Regions from separate parts of the Pseudomonas sp. R4-84 genome, predicted to be linked through region 1. Evidence: predicted binding sites of a transcription regulator. Region 1 holds the regulator's gene; each other region holds the start of a gene.
The links. The regulator FliA, encoded in region 1, starts transcription of late flagellar genes. The targets are predictions, from matches to a motif close to CTAAAGTTTNNNNNNNNNNNGCCGNTAA.

Region 2: flgM (flagellar biosynthesis anti-sigma factor FlgM) is a predicted target of FliA. The motif match lies at 1,320-1,347, and genes of this name have one in related genera.
Region 3: M1D68_RS11315 (methyl-accepting chemotaxis protein) is a predicted target of FliA. The motif match lies at 1,183-1,210, and genes of this name have one in related genera.

Annotation. Positions count from the first base shown of each region.
Region 1 covers NZ_CP096390.1:1,633,703-1,636,964, forward strand. Annotated here, with positions in the region: gene flhF (flagellar biosynthesis protein FlhF) at 1-222, shown strand, start outside; gene fleN (flagellar synthesis regulator FleN) at 339-1,169, shown strand; gene fliA (RNA polymerase sigma factor FliA) at 1,166-1,909, shown strand; gene M1D68_RS07690 (chemotaxis response regulator CheY) at 2,077-2,448, shown strand; gene M1D68_RS07695 (protein phosphatase CheZ) at 2,467-3,252, shown strand.
Region 2 covers NZ_CP096390.1:4,149,575-4,152,836, reverse strand. Annotated here, with positions in the region: gene M1D68_RS18975 (flagellar brake protein) at 1-360, opposite strand, end outside; gene M1D68_RS18970 (flagella synthesis protein FlgN) at 453-920, opposite strand; gene flgM (flagellar biosynthesis anti-sigma factor FlgM) at 969-1,283, opposite strand; gene flgA (flagellar basal body P-ring formation chaperone FlgA) at 1,456-2,220, opposite strand; gene M1D68_RS18955 (chemotaxis protein CheV) at 2,299-3,225, shown strand.
Region 3 covers NZ_CP096390.1:2,451,485-2,454,746, reverse strand. Annotated here, with positions in the region: gene M1D68_RS11325 (sodium:solute symporter family protein) at 1-723, opposite strand, end outside; gene M1D68_RS11320 (DUF4212 domain-containing protein) at 735-1,001, opposite strand; gene M1D68_RS11315 (methyl-accepting chemotaxis protein) at 1,245-3,041, shown strand.

The DNA.
Region 1 (3,262 bases):
ACGGCAAGCCTGGGCGAGGTGTTGAGCCTGGCGATCGGTCATGAACTACCGGTGGCCTACCTGACCGACGGGCCGCGGATCCCGGATGATTTGCATCTGCCGCGCCGTCATCAACTGGTCAGTCGTGCCGTGAGTGTGCAAATGCAGGAAGAACCCAGCGAAGAAGCCATGGCTGACATGTTCGCTGATATCTACCACAGCCCGACCAAGCAGGTTGGCTGAGGTATTCATGAATATTTTTTGTACCTACATCGATGGTCTGCCATGCATTGTTCCGTATGTGAACGCGCAGCCAGTAATGTGGCCTCCGTCTAAGTAAGACAAGGTAAAGAACGAACATGGGCAGCATGCATCCCGTACAGGTGATCGCGGTGACCGGCGGCAAAGGTGGCGTCGGGAAGACTAACGTGTCAGTGAACTTGTCCCTGGCTCTGGCAGAGCTTGGCCGACGGGTCATGCTGCTGGACGCCGACCTGGGCCTGGCGAACGTTGACGTGCTGCTGGGGCTCACACCCAAGCGCACGCTGGCGGACGTGATCGAAGGGCGCTGTGAATTGCGCGACGTGTTGTTGCAAGGCCCCGGCGGGATTCGCATCGTGCCGGCCGCCTCCGGCACCCAGAGCATGGTTCACCTGACCCCGGCGCAGCACGCCGGCCTGATCCAGGCCTTCAGCGACATCGGTGACAACCTCGATGTGCTGGTGATTGACACGGCTGCCGGTATCGGTGACTCGGTGGTCAGTTTCGTGCGCGCCGCCCAGGAAGTGTTGCTGGTGGTCTGCGACGAACCGACGTCGATCACCGACGCCTACGCGCTGATCAAACTGCTTAACCGCGACTATGGCATGAACCGCTTTCGCGTCCTGGCCAACATGGCCCAAAGCCCACAGGAAGGACGCAACCTGTTCGCCAAGTTGACCAAGGTCACGGATCGCTTCCTGGACGTCGCCCTGCAATACGTCGGCGCAGTGCCTTACGACGAAAGCGTACGCAAGGCTGTCCAGAAGCAACGTGCCGTTTATGAAGCTTTTCCTCGTTCCAAATGCGCCCTGGCGTTCAAGGCGATCGCCCAGAAGGTCGACACCTGGCCGCTGCCGGCCAACCCACGTGGGCATCTGGAATTTTTCGTCGAGCGTCTCGTGCAACAAACAGCAGGGCCCGTGTTATGACAGCCAGCGGTTACAACCATCTCTACAAAAAATCGGCACGGGACGCCCAGTACGAATTGATCGAGCGTTACGCGCCACTGGTCAAGCGCATCGCCTACCACTTGCTGGCGCGTTTGCCGGCCAGTGTCCAGGTCGAGGACTTGATCCAGGCGGGCATGATCGGCCTGCTCGAAGTGTCGAATAAATACGACGCGAGCAAGGGCGCCAGTTTCGAGACATACGCCGGTATCCGTATCCGCGGGGCGATGCTCGATGAGGTCCGCAAGGGCGACTGGGCGCCGCGTTCGGTGCATCGCAACACCCGCATGGTCAGCGACGCGATTCGTGCGATTGAAGCGAAAACCGGGCGAGACGCTAAAGATCACGAAGTTGCGGCCGAACTCCAGTTGAGTCTCGATGATTATTACGGGATTTTGAACGATACCTTGGGCAGTCGCCTGTTCAGTTTCGACGACCTGTTGCAGGACGGCGAACACGAAGGGCTGCACGAGGACGGCGCGAGTGCTCACATGGAGCCGTCGCGCGACCTGGAAGATGAACGTTTCCAGAGCGCCCTGGCGGATGCGATTGCCAATTTGCCGGAGCGTGAGCGACTGGTCTTGGCGCTGTACTACGACGAAGAGCTGAACCTCAAGGAAATCGGTGAGGTCCTGGGGGTCAGCGAATCGCGGGTCAGCCAGTTACATAGCCAGTGCGCGGCCCGCTTGCGGGGGCGTTTGGGGGAGTGGCGAGCGCGCTGACGAGCAGTGTGGGGACGCTGCGAGCGGGGCTGGCATGGCGTATGCCGGGCCAGTCTCCATCCGTTGTGCTCCATACCGTTGTCGAGTGTTGTGCCGGATTGATTGAAATGGCGCGTCCAGGTGCTGGGCGCGTTTAAGACTGCTTGGAGGTCGAATTGGACAAGAACATGAAAATCCTCATCGTTGATGACTTCTCAACGATGCGGCGGATCATAAAAAACCTGTTGCGTGACCTCGGGTTCACCAACACGGTCGAGGCCGACGATGGCACAACCGCCATTCCGGTCCTCAACAGCGGGAGCATCGACTTTCTGGTGACTGACTGGAACATGCCTGGCATGACCGGTATCGACTTGCTGCGCCACGTGCGCGCCGACGAAAAACTCAAGCACCTCCCGGTGCTGATGGTCACTGCCGAAGCCAAGCGCGAGCAGATCATCGAAGCGGCCCAGGCCGGTGTGAACGGCTATGTGGTCAAACCCTTCACGGCCCAGGCGTTGAAAGAGAAGATCGAAAAAATCTTCGAACGCATCGGTTAACGGCGCCACGGGGGAGCTATGGACAACGAATCTTCAATGGGCGATTTCGAATCGACCCTGAAAAAACATGCCCGCGAACTGGTAGACAGCCTTGAAAAGGGCCGCTTCGGCGATGCGGTTCAAATGATTCATGAGCTCAACCAGACCCGTGATCGCGGTCTGTACCAGGAAGTCGGCAAGCTCACCCGTGAACTGCACAGCGCGATCGTCAATTTCCAGATCGATCCGAACATGCCGCAGGCCGAGGAAGTCTCGCAGATCACCGACGCCACCGAGCGCCTGGGTTATGTGGTCAAGCTGACCGAAGCCGCAGCGAACCGCACCATGGACCTGGTGGAAAGCGCAACGCCCCTGGTCAACGGCCTGAGCGAGGAAGCCCAGGCGTTGAGCACCGATTGGGGACGGTTCATGCGTCGCGAAGTCGGCGCCGAGGAGTTCCGGGAGCTGGCCCGTCGGGTCGACGGTTTCCTGGCGCGCAGCAGCGCTGAGAATCGCGCCGTGGCCAGCAACCTCAACGACATTCTGCTGGCCCAGGACTATCAAGACCTGACCGGCCAGGTGATCAAGCGTGTGACCCAACTGGTCACCGAAGTGGAAAGCAACCTGCTCAAACTGGTGTTGATGGCTAGCCAGGTCGACCGCTTTGCAGGTATCGAACACGACCGTGAAGCGATGCTTGCCGAAAAAGATCCACAAAAACATCTCTCTCAGGGTGAAGGTCCGCAGATTCATGCCGATAAAAGAGAAGACGTTGTGTCCGGTCAGGACGATGTGGACGATTTGCTGTCCAGCCTTGGATTCTAAGTTTTAGCCC
Region 2 (3,262 bases), 2.5 Mb from region 1:
CACTTCTTCAGGCAAGGCGCCGCGATAGCAGCGGCCATCGCTCGATTCCTGAATGGTCAATGGGCCGTTGCCCTCCCACGCGATGCGCACGCCGTCATGGAAACCCTCGACGCGAAACGGCTCGCCGGCCAGTAGGAAACGTTCACCGTCCCGAGGAATCATTTCGTCCAGGGCGATGGTGTTGGTTTCGCGATCGACATCCACCAGGTAACTCTGGAACCGCTGGCTGCGCTCGTGGAAGGTGATGATCAGCGGGTCGTGACTGTCTTGCAGCATCCGCAGATTGCCGGAGATTTCCAGAGGGGTGGCGAGGACCTTGGGCGGCTGCGGAGCATCATCCGCGTTTGAGGCATTGAACACGGTGGGTCAATCTCCAGGCAAAATACGACTACAAAGAGCCAGCATTTTGCCAGCATGTATCGCGCGTTGATAGTGCTCCGGCATCGTTCGCTTCATGCCTGGCTAAGCGGGCGGTGCTTGACCATTTTCGCGGTCGAGCCGCGAGCGTCATAGAGCGTCGGGATTTCGCCGCCATTGAGAATACGCAACTGATTGGCGGTGGCGGCCTGTTGCATCAGGATAGACTGGCCGTTTCGAGCATTGGCGGCCTGACACTGGTTGAGCAGGTCGTTGAGCACGGCGCTTTGCGACAACAGCTGATCGCCGATCGACGATTGGCTGGCCAATTGCTCAAGGCCACTGTTATTGGCGGGCAGGTTGAGGCTGGCGAGGATTTCGCTGCGCTTGCGGCCATGCTGGTCGAGCAAAATGATCAATGCCTGCTTTTGCGCCAGAATATTTTCCAGCAGGGGCATGTCCCGCCCGTGCAATGCCAGGGCTTCGGTCTGCAACAGCTCCAACAATTGTTGCGCTGGAGCAAAGTCGTCGATGATCAGTTGCAATAAATGAGTGTCGTGCATGGCTGGCCTTGGGTCTTAAGCGTCCAAAAGCCTGGCGCAGGCGGGGGCCTAGCGCTGGGCTTCGAAGTTGAGCAGCTTGCTGGCTACACGGTTGCTGTCGACTTGATAGCTGCCATCGGCGATTGCTGCTTTCAACGCGGCCACGCGGGCGTTGTCGACGACAGGTTGATCGCGCAGCTTGTCAGTGACCTTCTGCAACTGTTGAGCCTCATTGCTGAGGTGTACCGATTCCCCGTTGCTGACAGTGGCGGCCTGGTCGGCTGGCTTGGATTTGTCGGTTTCGACGGTTTCCTTGCTGGCGCTGGTGCGCGCAGTGCCTGTCAGGGGCGAGGAGCTGTTTAAACGATTGAAATCGATGACCATGGTAAAAAACCTCTGGGTATTTGGACGCTTGCCATGTTTTCGGCCATCCCCAAAAAAACTTTAGGCTCATTTTTCAAATGAACGAGCGCACGTCCGCGCTTGCCTTCGTACAAGGCACAGTCTAGGGAACACCAAGGTCAAGCGCCAGCCTGTCTACCCTCCTTACAGCCTCTTACATAGCCACTTCCACCTGGCCAGGCGCTATCACCTGTGCCTTGATGACCCGTTGGGAATTGAGGTTTTTCACCCGAATCTGTTCGCGCATGCCACCGTTGGCCAGGGCCTCGCCGGGCATCCGCACGGCCAGGGTGCCGCTGCGAGCGGTGATGACCACCTGATCGCCCTTGCGAACCACCTCGGCCTGTTCCAGATGCACCTGGGTCACTACCTGGTCGGCGACCATTGGTCGGACAAGTTTCTGCCCAATGGCCTCATCGACGGAGGTCAGGAAACCCTGGCTGATCTGGCTGACGTCGCGCTCACGCAGGACCACGTCCTGCGGCTCGACGATCCCGGCCCGCTTGAGTGGGCGAGTGGTGGTGACAATTTCCCGGTACAGGCGCACTTGAGCGGGCACGAACACCGTCCAGGGCGCGGCGCTATCGCAACGAACCTTCACCGTGACGCGGCCCAGGGGCCTGGCCGGGCTCTCCAGCGAGGCAGTCAATTCCTTGTCGCACATCGGCATCCGCAGGCGCGGGTCGAGCTGGTTGACTTCAATCTCGTAGCGACCTTCGGTTTGACTGGTTGCCAGATAGTCTTCTACGGTGAACTCAAGAAAGCCCTGAGTGACGCCGATAAGGAGATCAGGCAAGGTTACCGCAGCGGCACCAAGGGCAGGACCGCCCGAAGCGAGCAGGCAGGCAGCCAGCAGTGCACCGAGCCAGTGGCGGCAGTGAGTGGTCAGGCGTCGAGAAAATGTCGTTTGTGCGTTCATGCCGGTTCAATAGCAAGCCCCGTGCCGTTTAGTGATGAATGCGCGTCGGACACATTAGCGTTAGGTAGGAGTCAGGGCATGGCGGGAGTGATGGATTCGGTAAACCAGCGCACACAGCTGGTGGGTCAGAATCGCCTGGAGCTGTTGTTGTTCCGTCTCGACGGCCGACAATTGTATGGGATCAACGTGTTCAAGGTTCGCGAGGTGCTGCAATGCCCCAAGCTGACCCTGATGCCGAAATCCAGTCCCGTCGTGTGCGGTGTGGCGAATATCCGGGGAGCGACCATCCCGATTCTCGACCTGGCGATGGCGACCGGTTCCGGCCGACTGCTGGACCAGAGCAATCCGTTTGTGATCATCACCGAGTACAACACCAAGACCCAAGGGTTCCTGGTGCGATCGGTGGAGCGCATCGTCAACATGAACTGGGAAGAGATCCATCCACCACCCAAAGGGACAGGCCGCGACCACTACCTCACGGCGGTGACCCGGGTCGATAACCAGTTGGTGGAAATCATCGACGTCGAGAAAATCCTCGCCGAAGTGGCGCCGACCCCGGAAACGATTTCCGTTGGCGTGATAGATGCCGAGACCCAGCACAAGGCGGTTTCCCTGCGGGTGCTGACCGTCGACGATTCCTCGGTGGCCCGTAAGCAGGTCACGCGTTGCCTGCAAACGGTCGGCGTCGAAGTGATTGCGCTGAACGATGGGCGGCAAGCGCTGGATTACCTGCGCAATCTGGTCGACGAAGGCAAGAAGCCGGAAGAGGAGTTCCTGATGATGATCTCCGACATCGAGATGCCGGAGATGGACGGCTACACGCTGACATCGGAAATCCGCAGCGACCCGCGCATGCAAAAGCTGCACATCATCTTGCATACTTCGTTGTCTGGGGTGTTCAACCAGGCAATGGTCAAGAAGGTCGGCGCCGATGACTTCCTGGCCAAGTTCCGGCCCGATGACCTCGCTTCCCGAGTCGTCGAGCGAATCAAGTCAGCAGGCTAAAGGTCGGGCGCGTTGTGCGCCCGGCAAGTCAATACAG
Region 3 (3,262 bases), 820 kb from region 1:
GGTGCCATTGGTATAGGCAGAGAAGCCCAACTCGGCGCCCAGGCCATTGAGCCGTTCGATCACACTCTGCCCCGAGCCGGCGGCTTCGCTGATGAAGCCCAGCTGCGGGATCGGATTGCCGGTGATCATCATCGAGATGAAGATGGCCGGCACCATGTAGGCGAAGATCATCACGCAGTACTGCGCCACCTGGGTGTAGGTGATGCCTTTCATGCCGCCCAGCACCGAATAGAAGAACACGATGGCCATGCCGATCATGACGCCGGTGTTGATGTCCACTTCCAGGTAGCGGGAAAACACGATGCCTACGCCGCGCATCTGCCCCGCCACGTAGGTAAAGGAAATGAAGATCACGCAGATTACCGCCACCACCCGCGCCGTCTGCGAGTAATAACGCGCCCCAACGAACTCGGGCACGGTGAACTTGCCGAATTTGCGCAGGTACGGCGCCAGGCACATCGCCAGGAGGACGTAGCCGCCGGTCCAGCCCATCAGGTAGACGGAACCGTCGTACCCCGCGAAGGCGATGATCCCCGCCATGGAAATGAACGACGCCGCCGACATCCAGTCCGCACCGGTCGCCATGCCGTTGAGCACGGGGTGCACGCCCTTGCTCGCGACGTAGTATTCACTGGTGGAGCCGGCCCGCGTCCAGATCGCGATCGCGATGTACAACGCAAAGGTGGCGCCTACGACCAGGTAGATCAGGGTTTTTGTGTCCATGTGCGCCGCCCTCAGTCTTCGTGAACGTCATATTTGCGATCAAGCTGATTCATCTTCCAGACATAGAAGAAGATCTCGAGCACAAAGACGTAGATGGACCCCTGCTGGGCAAACCAGAACCCCAGGGGCGTGCCGAAGAAACTGATGGTGTTGAGTGAGTCGACCAGCAAGATGCCGAAACCGAACGACACCACGAACCAGATGACCAGCAACACCAGCATCCAGCGTAGATTTTCCGTCCAGTAGGCACGCGCAGCCTGTTGTTTTTCAGTGGACATCGAAGCGCCCTCTTGTTTTGTTGTTATTGTTTTGCACTTCAAACCGTAGCAGTCGCCGGGCAAGGCGCTAGTACGACTTTCGTCTAATTCGTAACAACAGTTATTGACATCCCTTTCGCACCGAAAAGACAGGGCCAGGCCGCGTCAGAATCCCAGGGTGATATCAAATCGCCCCAACCCCCTAAAGCTTTGCCGTTCTCGGTCGAATGTATGCCATCGAATCTATTTTTCCCTGGAGCTGTGATGCAGACGTTAAAGGCCTTGTATGAGTCTATCGAAATGCAATTTTTCGATACCCTCACCAAAAAGCTTTCAAGCCTTTTCCTCTTGGTCGCGGTCAGTGCCTTGCTTTATTGGGTGGCCCTCAGCGCCCGCGCCGATATCGTCCTGCAGTTGCGCACTGCCCAGCTTGACGCCGCGCTGCTGGGACAGATTCAAGACCGCCTCGACAGCCTCACCCATGCGCTGCTCTTCGGCGCGCTTTTGACGCTGGCCATGGTCAGTTTCATGGTCTGGTACTTCCGCCACCTCATCGTGCGCCCCGTTACCGCCATGACCAAAGCCCTGGAAGAGATCGCCAACGGCGAGGGCGACTTGTCCAAGGACCTGCCGCTGGTGACCCACGACGAGATCCGCACGCTGGCCGCCACCTGCAACCGTTTCCTGGCCAAGCAGCGCGAGATCATTAGCAACGTCCAGGCATTGACCGTCCATATCGCCGTCGAATCGGCCCGCTCGTTGAAGAACATCAGTGATTCCAGCGACAGCGCGACGCACCAGGCGCGCTTCGCCAAGGAAGTGATGGAGCAGAGCAATACCGCCGTGGGCCGTATCGAAGAGGTGTCGCGCCAGACCCAGGGCATATCCGGGACCACCGCGCAGAACCTGAGCATGGCCCGGGACTCCTACGCCGAATTGCTGGAAGTGACCGGCAACATCAGCGAGATTTCCAGCAGCCTCGGCGAGTTCGCCGGGCTGGTGGACGCCCTCAACCAGCGCTCTTCGAGCATCAAGTCGATCGTCGGCCTGATCCAGCAGATTTCCGCCCAGACCAACCTGTTGGCCCTCAACGCCGCCATCGAAGCCGCGCGTGCCGGGGAAAGTGGCCGTGGCTTTGCGGTGGTCGCCGATGAAGTGCGCACCTTGGCGCAGAACGTCAGCCGCGCCACCGACGATATCTCCCGTAACATCGACGCCATGTTGCAGGAAGTCAGCTCGACCCACGAACAGACCACCCAGATCAGCCACAGCGCCCGGGAAACCCAGAAAGTGGTGGAGCGTGCTTCTGGCCATTTCGAGAGCATGATCGTCGACTTCGAATCCACCAACGGCAAGTTGGCCGACATCGCTGACCATATCCAGCAATTCGCCGATACCAACACTGGCATCAACGAACGCGTTACCCAGATCCACGCCGACAGCCAGTCGATTGACCAACGCATGCAGCAATCGGCGACCGCCACCCGCGACCTGTCTGGCGTGGCGGAGAAGGTCCAGACGCTACTGGGCCGCTTCGTGCTTGGCCACGGCAAGCTGGACGCCGCCATCACCCGTGCCAGCGAATGCCGCGACACGCTGCAGGTTCATTTGCAGGCGTTGCAGGATGAAGGTGTCAACCTGTTCGACCAGAATTACCAATTGATTCCCGGCACCGATCCCAAGCAATACATGACCAGTTATACCGAACGCTTTGCCCGGGCCTGCCAGGAAGAATGCGACAAGCTCACCCGCAGCACGCCGGGCGGCAAGGTCTCTTTCATTGTCGATACGAAGGGGTATTGCCCGGTCAATAACAGCTGGGTGTCCAAGCAACCCACCGGCGACCGCGCGGTTGACCTGCCGGTGTGCCGCAACAAGCGGATCTTCAACGACCCGATCGGCCTGCGCGCTGCGGGCAACGTCCAGCGCTTCCTGCTCCAGACCTACCTGCGCGACACTGGGGAAATCATGACCGAGATCGACGTGCCATTCTTCTTCGGCGGCCGTCACTGGGGCAATTTGCGGGTGGGGTTTGATGCGGCGGTGTTGTTGGCGGACTAAGCGTTTCGACCAGCCGTGTGGGAGCGGTGATGTACACAAATCTTGAGGCCAGCCCAAAACAACTGTGGGAGCGAGCCTGCTCGCGATGGCGTCAGGTCAGTCAATTCATCATTAACTGACACTCCGCTATCGCGAGCAAGCTCGCTCCCACAAGGCGATCTGTGGTGTACGCAATCCCACGGCCACCCCGAAACTGTGGGAGCGAGCCTGCTCGCGATGGC